2 regions of the Bradyrhizobium sp. STM 3562 genome follow, and region 2 is predicted to be linked to the other one. Evidence: riboswitches for the same ligand, from Rfam matches in the RefSeq annotation. Region 2 holds a riboswitch; the other holds the start of a gene.

Region 1 (10,589 bases), 590 kb from region 2:
TCGCGCATGATCTCCAGCTTGCGCTCGCGCGTCTTGCCGCCGCCAAAACCGTCGGCGGTGTCGGCCAGCCCGTCCTCATGCATCGCGCCGGTGAACGAGATGGTTGCGGCAAGCGCCAGCACTGAGGCGGACTGCGGCGGGATGTGCAGACGGCTCGCGAGCCAATAGGTCACGGCCCCGAGCAGGCCGATGAGCAGCCCGGCGACCGGGAAGGCCCAGCTTGCCCGCGCCACTTCGCCGTCCGCAACCGATACGAGCGATCCGACCGGCAGTCGGGTGCAAAGCGTGACGGCGATCCGCAAATCCTGGACAAAACTTCGCAGCCCCTCTTCGCGCTCCATGCTCGCTGCCTCGCTATTTCACCCGCATCGGCAAGCCGGCCACGACGAACTCCACCTCATCGGCGACACGCGCGATGACCTGGTTGAGGAGCCCGGCCGCGTCGCGAAATTCGCGCGCCAACGCATTGTCGGGCACGATGCCCAGCCCCACTTCATTGGTCACCAGCACGACCGGGCTGCGCTGTCGCGAGAGCGCGGCTGCGAGCATGTCGCCCTCGATGCGCCAATCGCGCTGCGCGTGCATGAGATTGGAGAGCCATAGCGTCAGGCAATCGATCAGGCGTGCGCCGGCGCCGTCGGAGCCCTCGAGCGCAGCCGCCAGCTCGATCGGGACTTCGCGCTCGATCCAGTCGTTGCCGCGCCGGGCGCGGTGTCTTGCGATGCGCGCGCGCATCTCCTCATCCAGCCCTTCGGCGGTGGCGATACAGACCGGCTTGCCGGGGAAGGAGAGCGCGCGCTGTTCCGCCCGCGTGCTCTTGCCCGATCGTGCACCGCCGGTGATGAGGATGATTGGCATCTGGCCCTCCGCGTCCGCCATCGCAGTAATCCAATCCTGCCCCGATGACAAAGGCCTAATTCGGAAGCCATGGGGCTTGCGGAAGACAAGCATTCTTGCGCATCAGTGGGAGGCAACGCGGGGGACCGAAGTGGGTTTTGCGGGAGCAATGCTGGTTGCAATGGCGATCGATGGCGTGCTGGGTTGGCCCGGCAGCCTCTACGCGCGTATCGGTCATCCCGTCACCTGGCTCGGCCGGCTGATCGCCGCGCTCGATAAGTCCTGGAACAGGGACCATGACCCGCCCTGGAGGCGACGCATTGCGGGCGTCTTCGCCGCTCTTTTCGTCGTCGGTCTGGCCGGCGCGCTCGCGTTCGCGCTGCAGATCGCGATCGGCTCGGGCTGGCGTCAGGTGTTGCTGGTGGGCGTGCTCGCCTGGCCCTTCGTTGCATTGCGCTCGCTCCACGAGCATGTGGCCGCGGTCGCAGGACCCTTGCAGGCCGGCGATGTCGCCGCCGCGCGCCAAGCCGTGTCGATGATCGTCGGGCGCGATCCGAGCAAGCTGGATGAGGCGGGGATCGCCCGGGCCGCGATCGAGAGCCTGGCGGAAAACACCAGCGATGCTGTGGTGGCGCCGATCTTCTGGGGCGCGCTGTTCGGGCTGCCCGGCATCGTCGCCTACAAGGCGATCAACACGCTGGATTCCATGATCGGCCATCGCGATCAGCGGCACGAATGGTTCGGCTGGGCCGCGGCGCGCATCGACGATATCGCCAATCTCGTGCCGGCGCGCCTCACCGCTGTGCTGTTTGCGCTGCTCTCGGCGCGACCGGCCGAGGCGCTGGGCTGTATGGGGCGGGATGCGCGCCATCACCGCTCGATCAATGCGGGCTGGCCGGAAGCGGCGGTCGCAGGCGGGCTCGGCGTGCGGCTGTGCGGGCCACGCATCTATCACGGCGTACTTGCCGATGAACCCTGGTTGAACGGCGGGGCGCGGGATCCCCGACCCGATGACGTTGCCTCCGCTCTAAGGCTCTATGTTCGCGCCTTGATTGGCTGCGCGGGGCTTCTTGTCGTTGTCGCCTTGGTGTAAGCCTGTTCGCATGATCGACCACGGCGGAAATCTTGATCTCGCGCGCGCGCGCTTCGGCGGCGAGCTCGCGGATTGGACCGATCTCTCCACCGGGATCAATCGTCTGCCCTATCCGATTCCGGAATTGTCGCCGCAGCTCTGGAACGCGCTGCCTTCGCGCGCCCAGATCGAATCGCTGCATGAGGCCGCGCGGCAGGCGTATGACACCACCGCGCCCATGATCGCGACGGCCGGCGCGCAAGCGGCGATCCAGCTATTGCCGCGGCTCGCGCCGCCTGGCTGCGCAAAAATTCTCAGCCCCACCTATGGCGAGTTTGGCCACGTGCTGCGGATGGCGGGTTGGGAGGTGGAAGCTGTCTCGGATCTCGAAGCGCTCGACGGCGCCGATCTCGCCATCATCGTCAATCCGAACAATCCGGACGGACGCCGACATGATCCAAGCACATTGTCGGCCTTGGCGGTGCGCGTCGGCCGGCTTGTTGTCGATGAGAGCTTTGGCGACGTGATGCCGGAACTCTCGCTGGCGCCGCGCGCCGGACAGCGCGGGCTTCTGGTGCTGCGCTCCTTCGGCAAATTCTATGGCCTGGCCGGCTTGCGACTCGGTTTCGTGCTGGGTTGCGAGGCTGATATTGCGACACTCGCCGGCATGTCGGGGCCGTGGCCGGTCTCGGGCGTCGCCATCGAGATCGGGCGGCGCGCGCTGTTGGATCGGCAATGGGCCGACGCGACGCGTGCGCGCCTCGTTCGGGACGCCGCTCGCCTGGATGAGCTAGCGCGCGGGGTGGGGTGGGCACTTCTCGGCGGCACGCCGCTGTTCCGCCTTTATGAGACTGGCGATGGTCTGCTCGCTCAAGAGCGGCTTGCGCGCGCGCGCATCTGGTCGCGCGTCTTCAAGGATAGGCCGTCCTGGCTGCGGCTTGGCTTGCCGGGTGATGAGGCGGAATGGCAGCGACTTTCCGCGGCGCTTGCGCGCTAAAGCGCGCTACGGCACCTCAGGGATGACGGCGAGAGATGCAATGGGCTCAGCTCAAGACGGTCAAGCCATCACCGCGCAAGCCGTAGCAAACCATCGACATCGAGATGACGCTCGATGTGATCGGCCAGCGCGTCTAGCGCGCTCTCGATTCGCGCCCGGTACTGTTCGCCTGAAGCCTCGATCCCGAGTCCTGCGAGAAAAGCACGGCGGAATGCATCCGCTGTAAAGAGGCCATGCAGGTAAGTGCCGTGGACGAGTCCATCGGCAGAGACCGCGCCCTCCGGCGCGCCGTTCACGAAGGAGAAGGGCCGCGCGAGGTCTGGCCCCTCGGTGCGGCCGATATGGATTTCGTAAGCATCAAGCCCTTGACCAGTCGCCGCATGCACGGCCTTGACGCGGGTGAGCGCCTTTTCCGGCGTCATGACGGTGGTGACGTCCAACAATCCGAGCCCCGGCGTCTCGCCGGCAGGCCCTTCGATGCCTTCGGGATCGGCAACGCTTTTGCCGAGCATCTGGTAGCCGCCGCAGATGCCGAGCACATGGCCGCCGCGGCGATGATGCGCCAGCAGGTCGATGTCCCAGCCATGCGCGCGCAAGAAATCGAGATCGCCGCGCGTCGATTTGGCTCCTGGCAGGATCACGAGCTTTGTATCGCCCGGAATGGCTTCGCCAGGGCGCACCATGACGAGATCGATCTCGGGCTCGAGCTTGAGCGGATCGAGGTCGTCGAAATTGGCGATACGCGACAGCGCCAGAAAGGCGATTTTTGTGCGCCCCGGCTTGCGCGCTTCGCCAAGGCCGAGCGCATCTTCCGCCGGCAGCTCGCGCGCGCGGGCAAAATAGGGCAGGACGCCGAAGCCGCGCCAGGCGGTGCGCTCTTCGATCAGTCGATAACCGTCATCGAACAGGGTGGGATCGCCGCGGAATTTGTTGATGATGAAGCCTGAGATCATCGCCGCATCGCCCGGTTCGAGCACCGCCTTGGTGCCGACGAGCTGCGCGATCACCCCGCCGCGGTCGATGTCGCCGACCAGCACGACCGGAACGTCGGCGCGGCACGCAAAGCCCATATTGGCAATGTCGTTGGCGCGCAGGTTGACTTCCGCGGGGCTGCCGGCGCCTTCCACCAGCACCAGATCGGCCTCCCGCTTCAGCCGGCCAAAACTCTCCAGCACTGCCGGCATCAGCGAAGGCTTCAGCCTGGCATAGTCGCGCGCGCGCAAGGTCGCGATGCGGCGGCCTTGCACGATCACCTGCGCGCCGACATCGGTTTCCGGCTTGAGCAGCACCGGATTCATATCGGTCTGCGGATCGATCCCGGCGGCCAGCGCCTGCAATGCCTGCGCGCGGCCGATCTCGCCACCGTCCGTCGTGACCGCGGCGTTGTTCGACATGTTCTGCGGCTTGAAGGGGCGAACGCGCAAACCGCGGCGCTTCGCTGCCCGCGCGAGCCCGGCGACGATGAGCGACTTGCCCACGTCGGAGCCCGCGCCCTGGATCATCAATGCGCGCGCCATGCGAAGCCTAGAACTCGACGCCCGGCTGCGCCTTGATGCCGGAGCGGAAGGGATGTTTCACCAGCGTCATCTCGGTGACGAGATCGGCGAGATCGATCAGCTCCTGCTTGGCGTTGCGCCCGGTGAGCACGACATGCGTCAGCGGCGGTTTCGAATCGCGCAGGAATTCCACGACCTCGTTGATGTCGAGATAGTCGTAGCGCAGCGCGATGTTGATCTCGTCGAGCACGACCATGCGCAGCCGCTCGTCGCGGATCAATTGCTTGGCCTTTTCCCAACCGGCCTTCGCGGCGGCGATGTCCCGTGCGCGGTCCTGGGTTTCCCAGGTAAAGCCCTCGCCCATGGCGTAGAACTGGCACAACTCGCCGAAATGGCCGGCAAGGAGCCGCCGTTCGCCCGTATCCCACGCACCCTTGATGAACTGCACGACCGCGCAAGGCAATCCATGCGCCACGCCGCGCACGATCATGCCGAAGGCGGAGGAGGATTTTCCCTTGCCCGCGCCGGTGTGAACGATGATCAGGCCTTTCTCGCCGCTTTTCTCCGCCATCATGCGATCGCGGGCGGCTTTCTTCTTGGCCATCTTGGTGGCGTGGCGCGCGTCGAGGTCGGCGTCGGCGGCGGTTTCTCGTGTACTCTCGGCCAAATCATGTTCCGAAGCCATCGATTCACTCCTTCGGCTTGACAAGCGGCGCGCTTGAGCAAATGCTCCGCCCGCGCTGGTTCCTGTCCTACGACAGGCGAAGAGGGAATGCGATAGGGTTAAAAATTTGGCCCGAAGCGCAGCCGCCCCCGCGACCGTGACCGGAGAGGTCCCCAATTGCCACTGATTCTCTTCCCGAGAATCGGGAAGGCGGGGATCGGAGGACCTGATCCAAGAGTCCTGCTCCGCAAGCCGGGAGACCTGCCAGCGCTTGTGTTTTCGAAGACCGGCGGACGGGGTGTTCCGCGACGGGGAGCGAACCCTCTGCCGTTGGTTCGTGCGCCTCATCGCCTCCGCCGGAACGTAAAGGGAAGGCGATGGCCGTCACGCTTCATGTCTGTATCACCTGCCGCGCAGGTCAAACCTTACCGGAGGACGAGCCGACGCCCGGCGCGCGGCTGCGCGACGCCATCCTTGAGGCAGGTGTGCCTGAGGGCGTCAACCTCGTGCCGGTCGAGTGTCTTTCCGCCTGCAGCCAAGGCTGTTCGGTCGCGCTCAGCGCGCCTGGCCGCTGGTCTTATGTGTATGGCCGCCTGTCGCATGCCAATGCACGGGACGTGATCGCGGGCGCCGCGGCCTATGCGGCGGCCGCGGACGGCATCGTGCCCTGGCGGTCGCGGCCCGAGGTTTTCCGCAAGCAGTCGCTTGCCCGTATTCCCCCGATCGTGAGCTTGCCGGAGGCCGCCGAATGACGTCGCTCGCCAAAATCCCCGTCACCGTGATCACGGGCTTTCTCGGCTCGGGCAAGACCACGCTGATCCGGCATCTCATGGCCAATCCGAATGGCAAGAAGCTTGCCGTGCTGGTCAACGAGTTCGGCAGCGAAGGCGTCGACGGTGAAATCCTGAAATCCTGCGCGGACGCGAATTGTCCCGAGGAGAATATTGTCGAACTCGCCAATGGCTGCATCTGCTGCACGGTGGCGGACGAGTTCATCCCGACCATGCAGAGCCTGCTGGCGCGCGACGTGCAACCGGATCACATCCTGATCGAAACGTCAGGGCTCGCGCTGCCGAAGCCGCTTCTGAAGGCGTTCGACTGGCCCGAGATCAAGTCGCGCATCACGGTCGATGGCGTGATCGCGCTCGCCGATGCGGAGGCGGTGGCGGCTGGGCGTTTCGCGCCGGATCCGGCCGCAGTCGATGCGCAGCGGGCGGCGGATGAAAGCCTCGATCATGAGACGCCGCTGTCGGAAGTCTTCGAGGACCAGATCGCCTGCGCCGACATCGTGCTGCTCACCAAGGCCGACCTCGCCGGCGAAGCCGGTGTTGCTGCGGCAAAGCAGCTCATTGCGGCGGAAGCGCCGCGGCCGCTGCCGATGCTGCCCGTCACCGATGGTGCGATCGATCCGCAGGTCGTTCTCGGCTTGAATGCGGCGGCGGAAGACGATCTCGCCGCGCGCCCCTCGCATCATGACGGCGAGGAGGAGCACGAGCACGATGATTTCGCCTCGGTTGTCGTCGAACTGCCAGAAATCACCGACATCGACGCGCTGGTGCGCGCGGTCGGGCATCTCGCACGTGAACAGAACGTGCTGCGCGCCAAGGGCTATCTCGCCATTGCGGGCAAGCCGATGCGCCTGCTCCTGCAGGCGGTCGGCGAGCGCGTGCGCCATCAGTTCGATCGTCCCTGGGGCACAGCGCCGCGGCGCTCGAAGCTGGTCCTGATCGGCGAGCAGGGCGACATAGATGAAGCCGCGATCAAGGCGGGGCTCGGCCTTTCGGGATTTGCCGTCTGATGCACGTCGTCTTTCGCGAGAGCCACGGGCTTGAGGAGACCGCCGTTCCTGTCGATCTCGCGCAGGAGCCGGGCGATCTCGTCATGCTCTCGTTCTCCGACAGCGATCTTGCGGCCTTTGCCGCGGGGTGGCGGCGCGGGCGGGAAAGCCTGCCCTCGCTGCGGCTCGCCAATCTTGCCGGCCTGCGCCATCCGCTGTCCGTCGATACTTACATCGAACGAACGCTCAGCCATGCGCGCGGCGTGTTGGTGCGGCTGATCGGCGGGGAATCCTACTGGAGCTATGGTCTTGCCGCGCTGCATGAGCTTGCAAGCAAGAAGGGCATCGCGCTCGCCGTGTTGCCGGCGGATGGGCGAGATGATCCGCGGCTGGATGCGCTCTCGACCTTGCCGCGCTCGACGCTTCGGCAGCTCAAGGCGCTGTGCGACACCGGCGGTGCGGTGGCGGCGCAGGCCGCGATTGCCCAGCTTGCGCTGGCCGCTGGTCTCTACGCCGGGCCCGTGCCGGGAGAAGTGAAAATTCCGGAGATGGGCTTTTACGATCCCGCGCGGGGCGTGCTGTTGTCGCTGCCGGAATCGGAGGGGAAGCCGCATGCGCTGGTCACCTTCTATCGCGCCTATGTGACGGCGGCGGATACCGCGCCGGTGGACGCGCTGATCACTGCGCTCCGGGACAAGGGCTTTGAGGCCTATGGCGCCTTTGTGCCGTCGCTGAAGGGCAGGGGCGTCGCCGACTGGCTGAAGCGTCACTTCGCCGGGCGTGCGCCTGCGGCGATCATCAATGCAACCGCGTTCTCGGCAATGGCCGATGACGGCACGACGCCGTTCGATGCCGCCTCCTGCCCGGTTTTCCAGGTGGCACTGTCCACCGCGCGCAGCGAGGACTGGGCGGCCTCGCTGCGCGGGCTGTCGGCGGCAGACCTTGCGATGCATGTGGTGCTGCCTGAGGTCGACGGCCGGATCTTTCTTGGCGTTGTCAGCTTCAAGTCCCAAGGCGCTCGCGACGGCGATCTGCAGATTGCGCTAGCCTCGCATCAGCCCGACGCAACGCGTGTCAATGCCGCGGTCGATCGCGTGGCGGCATGGTCGCGTCTTGCAGCGCTGCCAAACCGCGATAAACGGCTTGTCATTATCCTTTCGAGCTATCCTGGCCGCTCGCATCAGATCGCGCACGCGGTCGGGCTGGATGCACTGGCCTCGACCGACGTTCTGCTGTCGGATCTTGCTGATGCCGATTTCGATGTCGCGAGCGGTGCGGCATTGGCGCAGGGCTTGCAGCGGGAGAAGCTGGCCTGGAGCGTCGCCGACTATCGCGCCGCGTTGGCAAGGCTGCCGCGTCAATTGCAGGACGATCTCGCCGCCGCCTGGGGCGCGCCGGAGGACGATCCGCAAGTCTGCGACGGTCGGTTTCAGTTTGCGGCCGTAATACGCGGCAACGTCATCATCGCCGTACAACCCGAACGCGGCGACATCGCTAACCGCGCCGCCGAATACCACGATCTCACGCGCGTGCCGCGCCACGCCTATGTCGCGTTCTATCTCTGGCTTCGCGCTCAGGGCATTCGCGCCATCATCCACATGGGTGCGCATGGCACGCTGGAATGGCTGCCCGGCAAGTCCGTGGCGCTTTCGGATGCTTGCTGGCCGGAGGCGCTGACCGGCGACGTCCCGGTCATCTATCCGTTCATCGTCAACGATCCCGGCGAGGCGGCGCAGGCCAAGCGTCGCCTGAGCGCCGTCACGATCGGCCATTTGCCGCCGCCGCTCGCGGCGAGCCGGCTGCCGGAAAATCTCGTGCGGCTCGAGCAATTGCTCGATGAATATTCCACCGCTGACGGTCTCGATCCCGCGCGCCGCCGGCGCCTCGTCGCCGCGATCCGCGACGAGGCACGCGCCGCGGGCGTTGAGCAGGATCTTGGGCTCGCCACTTCCGCCTCGGCGGCTGAAGCCATTGCACGCATCGATCGCTTCGTTTGCGACCTCAAGGAAAGCCAGTTCGGCGACGGCCTGCATATTTTCGGCCGCGGTGCTTGCGCAGATCAAGAGCGCCGCGCGCTGCTCGATGCGCTCGCTGGTAAACGTGTCGCGCCGGGACCGGCGGGTTCGCCGTTCCGCGGACGGCGCGACGTGCTGCCCACCGGGCGCAATCTGTTCGCGGTCGATCCGCGCGCGGTGCCGACGCGCGCCGCGCATGCGCAAGGCATCAAGCTCGCCGAAGAACTGCTGCGGCGGCATCTGCAGGATCATGGCGATTGGCCGAAGGGCCTGTTGGTCGATCTCTGGGGCTCGGCGACGATGCGTACCGCAGGCGAGGAATTTGCAATGGCGCTGCACCTCGCGGGCCTGTCGCCGCGCTGGGACGGGGCGAGCGGCCGCGTTACCGGATTCGAGATTATCCCGCTTGCCCAGCTTGGCCGTCCGCGCATCGATGTGACGCTGCGCGTCTCCGGCCTGTTTCGTGACGTCTTCGGCAATCTTGCGCAATTGTTCGAGGCCGCGTCGGAAGCGCTCTCCCGGCGCGACTTCGAGGGCGCGGAAAATCCCTACGCGCAGCGCGCGCCGCGTGTGTTCGGCCCGCAGCCCGGCCACTACGGCGTCGGCGGCTTCGCCGCGCGCGATGCGTTGACGCGCGAGGCGCGGCAGGCGGCCGGCGAGGCGTGGCTTGCAGCATCGTCATGGTCGTTCTCGGCGAGTGGCGAGATGAAGCCGGACCGTGCCGCGATCGAAGCGCGGCTCGGGGCCGCTGATGCGTTCGTGCATGTGCAGGATCTGTCCGAAACCGATCTGTTGCTGGCCGCCGACTATGCCGCGCATGAGGGCGGCGTGGCCGCCGCTGCGGCAAGCCTGGATGCCCCCTTGCAAGCGCTCTATCATCTCGACGCCACAAGGCCGGAAGGCCCACGCGCACGATCGCTGACGGAGGAGATTTCGCGCGTGGTACGTGCGCGCGCGGCCGATCCGAAGTGGACCGCGGGCATGATGCGCCACGGCTTCCGCGGCGCGGCCGAGATCGCCGCGACGCTCGAGCACATGGCGGCCTTTGCCCATCTTGCCGACGCGGTTCCTGCGCATCTCTTCGACCTCTATTACGATGCGACGCTCGGCAACGACGAGGTTCGCGACTTTCTTGCACGCGAAAATCCCGCCGCGCTGGCAGCGATCGAAGGCTGTTTTGGCCGCCTGCACGACGCCTCGCTTTGGGTGACGCGCCGCAACTCCATTGCGGCCGGCTTGAGGAAGGCCTCATGAGCTCTGTTGCGATCAAAGGCTGGTGTCCGAGCGCGCACCGCCCGATGCCGTCGGGGGACGGGCTGGTGGCGCGTATCCGGCCGCGCGGGGGCCGCCTCTCGGCGGCGCAGGCGCTGGCCATCGCCGATCTTGCCGACCGACATGGCAACGGGCTGATCGATCTGACCGGCCGCGCCAACTTGCAGATTCGCGGGCTGCGCGCGCAAGCCCACGAACCGCTGCTCGCGGCACTGGCGCAACTCGCCCTGCTCGATGCGGATGCCGAGACGGAAAGCCAGCGTAACATCCTGGTTGCGCCGCTCTGGAGCGAAGGCGACGACACGCACATGCTGGCGACCGCGCTGGAGCGAGCGCTCGGCGAGCGTCCGCTCGGCCTGCCCGCCAAATTCGGCTTTGCTGTCGATTGCGGCAACGAGCGCCTGCTGGCACAGAATTCCGCCGACATCCGCATCGAGCGCAGCGCGAGTGGCGGGTTGA
Region 2 (10,589 bases):
GAAAGAAGGCCTTGAGCGACCACTGCTCGGATTGCATTCGAGTCAACTGATGAGAATACGGCTCACGCTCTTTCGGGTCGGCTCCAATGCCGGTTGAATTAAATTCGGCGTAGTAGGCCGTCTTCAGAGTCTCGCTCTTGCCGGGGTTCCACTCGCGCCACCCGCTCGCAATGACCGGGGCATCCATCTTGGTCGATAGGAAAATGACCGTCGCATAGGAGCGCCAAGGGCGACCAAGGGCGATTGCGCCTGCGGCGGGGTCGGCGGTCAGGATGCAATGATCGAAAACGTAGGCGCTATCCTCTTCCTGCGATGTCTTACTCTGTGCCGTATAGACTACCCATTGATTGGCAATCCCGTGCAACTCGCAGCGATGGAAATAGGCCTTTGCGTTGCCGAAAATGAAATCGACGTGTCCCTGGATGTAGCAGTCCGCGAAGTATTGACGCGCCATGCGCCCGTTCGGCCCCTTATTGGCAAACAATGTATCCTGTGCGCCGAGTAGCCTGACCCGGGTGATAACGTCCTTGTCGCCGGTAATGGCAAGCGCCACGGCCTGGGACGGAGGATGAGCCGGATTTTGAGAGTAGTCGTTCTGAATGGTCAGATTGTCCAGACGAAAGTCGTCACCCGATGCCGTCAGGGTCGCGGAACGAAGAGTACCTCCAACATTGATGGCGCCGTCGCCATAGACAACCACCGTATCATCAGGCCTCCTCCCGGCCCCCCTGATATGGATGCCTGGCTTGGTGACGTTGACCTTCTCGCGATAGATGCCTGGAGCGAGGAGAATATCGCCGCTCCCTGGCAGCGCATCGATGGCCGCCTGTACACTGTGAAAAGCGCTGCTTTCGAATTGGGAGACCAGAATTGGCTCGGCATGCGCTGCGCATATCTGGAGGTACCCGGCCAAAGCGGTAACGGCAATCTGAAATCGTGACATGGCCGTCTCAATTGTTCCTCGGAATTTTGCAACATTGTTGCGATTTCGTCTGGAAAGGCTGGGGCGCGCAGTCCGCGACTTCATCAGCGAACCGGGATTTGACATTGTTTCTTAACACTCCACATTCCTTACTCACGGGCCGGATCCCGCTCACTGAGCGTCATCCGCTTAGGCTTTGGCCTTGTCCTCGAGATCTTTATCGCACTGAGTATTGTCTCCTCATAACTCGTGGAGCCTATCAACCCTCTGCGCTTTTGGATTTTTGGATACAAGCGAGCGAGGCCAAACTCTGCTCTTGTCCTTCCTCATATGGATCGAGCCGAACAGAGGGCGGCCCGCGACCTACAGGGCATTTTTGTGCAAATGATGATGCAGCCGCTTCCCGGGACGGAGTTGGTGTGGCGTAATTGTGCTGGCGCCTGCCTTGCAGCTGAGAGACGAATAGTCGGACTGCACGAGGCCTGTCAAACGAGTGGGGGGCGCGGTGTTCGACTTACGCCAAAGCCGAGCTGTCCTCAGCGGACGCATCCATGAGACGACCAAACAGCTGGATCGCGGAGTAGAGCACCGCTCGGAAGGCTCGATCGCTCATCTCGGCGTGAGTTCGTGGTCACAAGGTCAACTTACCCCGAGCACCCGCCACCCATAGACCTGCGGAGCTCCCCAGCCTGCTAGCCGCTCGCAGCTTGGAAGAAGGTGGATCGATATGCCGTCATCTTTTACGCGAATGGGGCTTAGCGGGAAGTAGTGGTGGGACCCACAATCTTCAATCGGACTATGACGCCGAACAATTGAGGCTAAGGTTGTTGGGACGAAAATGCCCAACAAAGAAAGCGGTGTTATGACGGGGAGGGATACGCGTGGCGGGCCCCATGCACCGTTTCTAGATGCATATTGGGTAAACGAGGCTGTCACGACGCGCCAGATTGTGGGCGCGCGTAAATCGATCCTGCTCCGATAAGACCGGGCACGATTTTCCGCTTCGATGCTGCCGGGAGCGCCTTTGAGACTGGGCCAAGCGACTTTCGTCTGCAAGTGAACGCAGCTGATGTTTGGAAGCCGCCAAGTATTGTTTAGATTGAGATACGTCGCCCAGAGGGGCCGTTCTCGTCGCTTGGATCGCGTTGGCCTAAATCCTGCTTCAACGTCCTCGAAGTGAATGGGATTGGCTTGGTGTTCAGCCGAAAAGAGACGTGAGACTTGTACAGCTTCCTCGACCAAACTGTCGATGAATACATGACTAGGACGCCGAAAGTCGTGACGCGTGACTGCACCCTGCGTCAGCTCGGCGATCTCTTTGCAAAGGATGATTTCAATGCCTATCCCGTTGAGGACCGGTCGCAAGTGATCGGCGTAGTCTCAAAATGTGATTTTTTGGCCAGCTTTGTTTTCACGCCCCCTCACATCATGCCACGTTATGACGATCTGATGAACTTGAGGGTTTCCAGCGTGATGACTCCGGAGTTCATTTATGTTGGTACAAGGACGAAGTTGACGCGGGTGCTTGAACTCATGGTCAATCATAGGATCAGAAGCATGCCGGTGATCGAGCGTGACCAGCGCCTTGCCGGCATGATCTCTCGCACTGACGTGCTGCGGGCGTTAAATTGGTGGGCGCGCAGCTGAGCTAACCAGTCCAAGAGGGCGTCCCCCTAAGGAAAGCCGGCAATGTGTTCATCGCGAGCCAGCAAACGGCTGATGGCGCATCCAGGTTGATATTGTTCTTTGGTATGCATCCGGTGACGGACGCTCTATCGAGTGAGGCGTGCCTTCAGCCGCCCGGCCAGGAACGGTAAATACGCTAAGATTTCGGAGATGCGGCCAGCCATGCTTTAGGCTGACCTGCCGCCGAGATCTGACCGAATTCGACGGCCTGCCGCTCGAAGAGGCTGCGATAGATGCCGCCAGGCTGCGCGATTAGTGCCGCATGCGTGCCCTGCTCGACGATCTCGCCGCGATCGAACACCAGAATGCGGTCGAGGCCGCGTACCGTCGAGAGCCGGTGCGCGATCACGATCGAGGTGCGGCCCTTCATTAGCCGCTCCATCGCCTCTTGGATCAGCGCTTCCGATTCCGAATCCAGGCTCGACGTCGCCTCGTCCAGGATCAACACCGGAGCATCGGCAAGGAACGCACGCGCCAGCGCGACGCGCTGCCGCTCGCCGCCCGACAGCTTTAGACCGCGCTCACCCACCAGTGTCCCGTAGCCCTTCGGCAATCGTATGATGAAGCTGTGCGCATTTGGCGAGCCTCGCTGCATGCTCGATCGCCGCTCTGCGGGCCTCCGGTCGGCCATAGGCGATGTTCTCAGCCAGCGAGCGGTGAAACAGGATGGGCTCCTGCTCCACGATCGCGATCTGGCTGCGCAGCGACTGCTGAGTGGCTTTCGCGACGTCCTGGCCGTCGATCAGGATCCGGCCGCCGGAGACGTCGTAGAGCCGCTGAACCAACTTGACGAATGTGGTCTTGCCGGAGCCGGAGCGGCCGACCAGGCCGATCCGCTCGCCGGTACGAATGTTGATGGACAATCCGTCGTAGAGCGGCGCGCGATCCCCGCCGTAGAGGAAGGTGACGTCCTCGAACGTGATCCTTCCACCGTGAATGTCGATCGGCTTGGCGTCGGGGGCGTCGACAATGCCGATCGGCTCGCCATGGATGGTGACCAGTTCCTCCATGTCGTTCACTGAGCGCTGCAGATTATTGATGTGCATGCCGAGGTCGCGCAAATAGGCGTGGATGATGATATAACACGTCAACACATAGGTGACGTCGCCCGGCGAGGCGCGCCCCGCTATCCACAGCAGGATGGCGCCGCCGATCACCGAAGCGCGAAAGCACAAGAGGATGACGAGCTGCACCGCACTGCTGGCGTTGGAGCGCAGCCAGGTGCGCTGCACCCGCGCCCGCCAGCGTCTGAGGACAATGCCAAGCCGCGCATCCTCACGCGCCTCTGCGCCGAAGGATTTCACTACAGAATTGCAGGTGAGCGCGTCCGCCAGCGTGCCACTGACTTTGCTGTCCCAAGCGTTGGAGACGCGCGCCGCCGGCGCGATGTAACCGATCGTGAATGCCGCCGTCAACGTGACATAGATCACCGCGCCGAGGCCGATCACGCCGCCGAGCACGGGCCAATGCAGACCGAGCAGGATCGTCGAGCCGACGAGCACCGCGAGCGACGGCAACAGTGCCATAAAGATCGTATTGTTAAGCAGGTCGAGCGCCCACATGCCGCGGGTGATCTTGCGCACGGTCGAGCCGGCGAACGAGTTGGCGTGCCAGTCGGTTGAGAACCGCTGCACGCGCATAAAGGCGTCTCGGCCCACATCCGACATGTTCTTCAGCGTGAACGGCACGATCGCCCGCAAGCCCATAAACCGCAATACAATCGAGAGCAGACCAAGCGCGAGGGTACCAACGAACGCAATCAGCGCCTCATGTCGCGCCGCCTGGTCGGAGGGGCCCGACGTCAATGCATCCACCAGACGGCCGGAATAGACCGGCATCAACAGGTCGGCGACCGTTGCCCCTAAGAAGCCGACGAGGATGATCGTGGCACGGACTGGCTGCTTCAGCCAATGCTCCACCGCAAACGGGAGAACCAGGCGGATTGCGGCGGATCGTTTGTCATCTTCGCTTGTCATGGCGCTAGGTTTTGTGCCGCACGCCCTCTAAAAGTCTTCGATCCAGACCCGATGTGCCCAATGCTTAGCGCGCGGTCGAAGGGACGCGATAAATGCCCTGAGTGTGGGGGCTGCGGCCGGAATCTCCTACCCATTTCACCCATTCTTTGCGTAAGCGTTTGGCTGAAGCGGCTCACGCTTTGCGGGTTCGTCGCGCTGAGAGCATGGATCTGAGACATCGGCCAGCCTTGCGCGATCCGTTCGAGAGCTTGTCTGAGCCAGGCATGGACGATCGACGTCTTCCATCTTTCCCCGTCTGCAGAAGCATGGACAGCTGCGAGTCCGAGGGTCTCAACTCGGCTATCCCTGTATTTCTCTTGCATCTGCACCAGATGGGACAGCGCCGCCAGACACGGTGCGCACCAAGCTGCTCCAAATTTGACGAGGAAGCTCGTGAGGGGCTGGCCACGAAGCCAGTTCTCCGCCTCCATGGAGGAGCTGGGCATTCTAAGCCCAGCACCACGTTACTCTCCGAAGTTATTGCCAGAGCTTGCGCGACATTTTTGTGCTACCTGATCTGTGATCGCGGCAGCGACCAAGGGGGGGTGCCTTGATGTAGGCCGGCTGCCGAGCGACATCCGCAGCGAATGTCGGTGCCGCCGACCTAAGCGCCACGATGGACGAACTCACAAGCAAAAAGTTGTTTCTCTCACGAGCGCGGCACATGGGTTCAAGGAAAGTGAGCATCGCCCGTCTCGCGTCTGTGTGCAGTCAGCACTCATTCAGCATTGCTGAACCTTAGTAGCAACGTCCGTGCCAGCATCGTCTGCGCCCATTAAGCGCCTGATTCCGCTTGAATTAGCTCAACGGCGCTCCACGGCGAGCAGTGTTTTGAACCGGACGGGCTTTAGTGCGGCTGTCAGAATTTGAACAAGAATTGCGGTTTCGCGCCGCCAGAAAGCTGATTTGATGTTGCGTGCCGCCGAACGGAAACTTGGCGTTCATCTCTAAGTTTCTGATCGGGAGACCGGGCTGGATCCACCCGCTGGCGCCATGAACATGCCTTGATCTCGTCGAATTGGGTGCAAGCGCTGGATAGCAGGCTCTCAAAAACGACCTTATGGTCGGGCGTAGCGCGACTGTTCGACCGATGCGATCGCGATCGTGAGGCCGCTCGAGGGCGTGCACCAATTGGCGCGCAGCGATGACCTTCATCACCCAACGGGATCAAGCCCCAGGATCTATTTGATGAACCTTCATCATCAAGCCGATTATGAGAAGTTCGATCAGCGCATGGTCCAGCTATTTCATGCAAGGAGTGCTTGCTAATGCGAGGAGCTTGACGGAACGGTGCTTTTGCAGATAATCGAGCGCGTCGTGGTTCTCCGGGCTGCACCTGGTCCGGAGCTAAGAGGGAAGCCGGTGCAATGCCGGCGCTGCCCCCGCAACTGTAAACGGCGAGCCGCTGTCCAACAAAAGTCACTGAAGCCAAGCGGCTTCGGGAAGGCCGGACAGTAGCGACGACCCGCAAGCCAGGAGACCTGCCCCGACAACATATTCGTCCACGGGCGGGGTGTCCCGGTGGTGCGCCAAGCAGCCGTCGCCCGCGCGACTTCCCCTGCATGCGTCCGCCATGGCCTTTGCCCCCAAATCATGGGGTTGAAGCTATGTCTATCCTTTCACTTCCTGTCGCCACGCTCGGTACGCCGCGCATCGGTCCGCGTCGCGAACTCAAATTCGCACTTGAGAGCTACTGGAGTGGAAAATCCAGCGAAGCGCAGCTTCTTGATGCGGCGGCGGGCCTTCGGATAGCCAATTGGGCGCGGCAGAAATCGCTTGGCGTGACCGTGATACCCTCTAACGATTTTTCGCTTTATGACCATGTGCTCGATACGAGCGTCATGGTCGGCGCGATTCCCGAGATTTACGGCTGGACCGCGGGTCCACCATCTCTCAAGACGTACTTCGCCATGGCGCGAGGCGCGCAAGACGATGACCAACACGCGAACTGCAGCCAGACCCATCACGGCCACGGTGCGCCAGCCCAAAACATGACCAAATGGTTTGACACCAACTACCACTACATGGTCCCGGAATTCCACAGTGACCAGAGTTTTAAGCTGTCCTCCCGAAAGCCGATCGAGGAATATCAGGAAGCAAAGTGCCTTGGTTATCAGACGCGCCCCGTGCTGATCGGTCCCGTCACCTTCCTGAAGCTCGGCAAGAGTGCAGATCCAGCATTCGATCCACTATTGCTGCTTGATCGACTGCTACCGGTCTATGTTGAGGTCCTTCGCGAACTGGCCAGGCGCGGTGCTGAATGGGTTCAGCTCGATGAGCCAACTCTGGTCCTGGACCTCGATGAAGGATCCCGGGCCGCGTTGCACCGGGCTTACGTGCACTTGGCCCAGGCTGTGCCCGATCTTAAAATCATGCTGGTCACCTATTTCGGCACGATTGGCGACAACCTCCAGACGGCCTTGGCCTTGCCCGTTGCCGGGCTGCACGTCGACCTCGTTCGGGCTCCAGACCAGTTGAGCGCAATCGCCGCTGGTGCTCGCGGTGATCTCGTGGTCTCGCTCGGCGTGATTGATGGCCGGAATGTCTGGCGCTCTAACATTCCGGCATTGGTGGACCGGCTGACTCCGGCGCTCGCTAAGCTGGGCATGCACCGCGTTCAGATCGCGCCGTCGTGCTCGCTGCTTCACGTCCCGATCGACGTGAAGCTTGAAACTGATCTCGATTCGGACGTGAAGAGCTGGCTGGCGTTCTCGGTTCAGAAGATCGAGGAACTGTCAACTCTGGGAAGAGCACTTGGGAGCGATCGGGCCGCGGTGGCCGATGCGCTGGCAGCGTCGGAGGCCGCAGCCATTGCTCGCGAAACCTCGCCCATCATCCACAGTGCGGCTGTCGCCCGGCGAATGGTTGCGATTGATGAGAGCATGCGTCGCCGCCTGACCCCATCCGCAAAACGGGCCGACGTCCAGCGGGCACGGTTCGATCTGCCGATATTTCCAACGACGACGATCGGATCGTTCCCGCAGACAGTGCATGTTCGCAATGCCCGGGCTGCCCATGCCAAGGGAAAATTGAATGACGAGCAATATGAAGAGTTTTTGAAAGAAGAAACTGCGCGAGCAGTGTGCTGGCAAGAAGAGATCGGGCTCGACGTGCTCGTGCATGGTGAGTTTGAACGGAACGACATGGTGCAATATTTCGGTGAGCACCTGTCCGGCTTCAGGTTCACCAAATACGGCTGGGTTCAATCATATGGCTCGCGCTACGTCCGGCCGCCCATATTGTTTGGAGACGTGTCTCGGCCGAGGCCGATAACGGTCGAGTGGTGGCGCTATTCTCAATCGCTGACCAAAAAGCCGGTTAAGGCGATGCTAACAGGACCCGTGACGATCCTAAACTGGTCCTTTGTCCGCGACGACATATCTCGCAAGGAAGTCTGCCAGCAGATCGCACTGGCTATTCGGGACGAGGTGCTCGATCTTGAAAAGGCGGGCGCCGCCATGATCCAGATCGATGAGGCCGCCCTACGGGAAGGACTGCCGCTGCGCAAATCGCAGTGGAAGACCTATCTGGATTGGGCAGTGGACAGTTTCCGCATTTGCTCGTCGGGTGTTGCCGACGAAACCCAGATCCACACCCACATGTGCTATTCCGAGTTCAACGATATCATCGATGCGATCGCAGCGATGGATGCCGACGTCATCTCGATCGAAACGTCACGGTCGAAGATGGCATTGCTTGATGCTTTCAAAGCATACAAATACCCGAACGGGATCGGGCCCGGCATCTACGACATCCATTCACCGCGCATACCGGAACCCGAGGAGATGAAAAATCTCATTATGTTGGCTCGGCAGCGGCTCTCAGATGCGCAGCTCTGGATCAATCCCGACTGCGGACTGAAAACACGTCAATGGGAGGAGGTGCGCCCCGCACTGGCGAACATGGTTGCCGCCGCACGTCATTTGCGGGCTATCTTGACCCCGCAGACCTAGCTCGGAGCGGAGTTCGTGCGGCATGATTGCACTTCTCGATTTGTGCGCTCTATGCTGTCAGCTAGGCACTAAGCGACACCTGCCGATGACTAGGGCATCGGCAGACGCCCACTATACCTTGCGACGCATCATCAAGGTAGATCTGCTAGGCGGGCGTTAAGCTCTGCACGATGATGACTTAACGCGCCAAGAGCTCGCGTCTGGCTGAAGTACAACGTTGATCGACCTGAGCTCACGATGGAAGTGATCCACTCCTCAATTCGACGCGACTAGGCACGTGGTGTCTGCCGCAGCCATAACAAGTCGTACACGTTTCCTGCATGGTGCGGACGGCGAGACGTGCTAAGACAGTCGGGTTCGTCTCACCGGCTGCCGCTAAGGTTAGAATCTTTTCAGCAAGGCACGCCTTCAATGACGAACTGTACCGTGCTTCCGGTACCATTTTCACAGCATCTTCCAGCACCGCTCTCAAGACAGCAGATTGACTGGCGCGCAGGGATTTTCGAGAGATCATGTGGGCTAATTCACGCAAAAGATGGACTACCGTGTCGTCGTTCGGCCTGCTTAACCGGTTATCCGGAAACAAAAGTCGATCAAGCTCGCCGTCCCGATAGTCGATTTCGTTGCGCGAGCAGGGAGGTCACGGTTGCAGACCGTCACAGCGGCAAATACAACAAATGTGCTTAGGCCATATGACGCCGAGCCGTCGGAGTAGAATTATTTTGACTTAATCCCCAGTCGTTCAAGTTGATGCGGCACAGAACGCTTCCGATAGCGAAAACTTGTGAGTGTTGCTTGGAAATATCATCGTGCATGTTAAGCGGCGCGGGAAGGGCATGGCTAACGGTCTTACCGCAACCGATTCTGCTTCAGACGTTCCGCTCCTCGGCAAATTGCGTTTAATGTCGCATTCGCGATTGCCCGGCCGCGGTTGTCGATGCCAGTCCATCGCGCCAACGGGCCGCGCGCGTCAACCTCCAAGAGCTTCACTCCCGAAGGAACCTCGGTGCCATCACGTACGATCCCGCGTAGCATACCATCGAGGGGCGCCGCCACGGGCATCCCCGATAGATGACCGATTACAAGACCTTTGTAGATCGGTGTGCCGATTTCGGCCGACGTCTGCCAGCGGCCGGCGATCTTTGAATAGACAAAGCGCTCTGCGCCGCGCTCGCCCAGCCGGCTTGCAATTCCATCGGGGGCCTCGGTCCAACTGTCCTGGTCGGCGAGACCGATCTTGCCGGGTCGGGTTTCGACCGCCACATCACAGTTTGAGCTTGCGGAAAAGCCAGGACCGACGCCGATTGACAGTGCCGCGAGGCGCCGCAGATCGGGGCTGACAGCGCGCTTCTGCAGACGCGCGTCGATCAGTACGTCAATAGGAGCAATTGGGAGCAGGTCGAAAATACCGAGCCTAGACACAAGAACGGACGCTCTCCTGCTGCCGTGCTCGCGAGCCGCTTTCAGGACTTGGATCCTATCGTCAACTCGTTCACCCAGAACATCTTCGACCTGGGCGCTGCCCGCAAAGAGCGCGTCATGGAAGGCCATCTTTCGACGAAGCACGGGTCGATCTGGATCATAGGAGAGCAATACGCAATCGCCGGCGCGCGCGAGCTGGACCGCAATAGCGGACGCAATCTCGTTGGTGCCGAGAATGACATCGAAACGCCTTTTCCGGCGATCAATTTCCAAAGACATTTGAGCCAACTCGCCTCATACTTGCGTGCTATACTCGGCATCCCGCAAAGCCCTTCCCGCGAGGTTCTGATCGCAGCAACAGACGGGCCAAATGACAGCACGTTTCGCCTGGGCGGGCAGTCACTTCGATCCGGTCAGATCGGCGGTGCTCTTGCTTTTGCCCGTTGTGGATCACGGCGATGCCGAAGGCCCAAGTTGTCGAGTTCGGATTCAGCAGGGGACGAAGTTGAGGATTCCGCGTGGCTAGGGTCAGTGCTTCATCCGGCTGTATGGTGGGTACATGAAAGCGGTACCTGCTCGGATGAGGCCATC

Evidence for each region. A riboswitch is a leader RNA that binds a small molecule or an ion and turns the genes downstream of it on or off. The one in region 2 is predicted to bind cobalamin.
Region 1: another riboswitch for cobalamin. It lies ahead of P6U23_RS31470 (DUF1636 family protein); the one in region 2 lies ahead of metE (5-methyltetrahydropteroyltriglutamate--homocysteine S-methyltransferase).

What each region holds. Positions count from the first base shown of each region.
Region 1 is NZ_CP120694.1:6,810,992-6,821,580, reverse strand. Features, by position in the region: gene cobS (adenosylcobinamide-GDP ribazoletransferase) at 1-341, opposite strand, end outside; gene cobU (bifunctional adenosylcobinamide kinase/adenosylcobinamide-phosphate guanylyltransferase) at 355-858, opposite strand; gene cbiB (adenosylcobinamide-phosphate synthase CbiB) at 1,007-1,930, shown strand; gene cobD (threonine-phosphate decarboxylase CobD) at 1,941-2,906, shown strand; gene P6U23_RS31480 (cobyric acid synthase) at 2,975-4,423, opposite strand; gene cobO (cob(I)yrinic acid a,c-diamide adenosyltransferase) at 4,431-5,087, opposite strand; cobalamin riboswitch at 5,127-5,350, shown strand; gene P6U23_RS31470 (DUF1636 family protein) at 5,444-5,818, shown strand; gene cobW (cobalamin biosynthesis protein CobW) at 5,815-6,864, shown strand; gene cobN (cobaltochelatase subunit CobN) at 6,864-10,112, shown strand; gene cobG (precorrin-3B synthase) at 10,109-10,589, shown strand, end outside.
Region 2 is NZ_CP120694.1:6,224,886-6,235,474, reverse strand. Features, by position in the region: gene P6U23_RS28800 (pectinesterase family protein) at 1-943, opposite strand, end outside; gene P6U23_RS28795 (CBS domain-containing protein) at 2,144-2,569, shown strand; partial or broken gene P6U23_RS28790 (ABC transporter ATP-binding protein) at 2,745-4,584, opposite strand; cobalamin riboswitch at 5,925-6,127, shown strand; gene metE (5-methyltetrahydropteroyltriglutamate--homocysteine S-methyltransferase) at 6,231-8,576, shown strand; gene P6U23_RS28780 (xanthine dehydrogenase) at 9,426-10,277, opposite strand.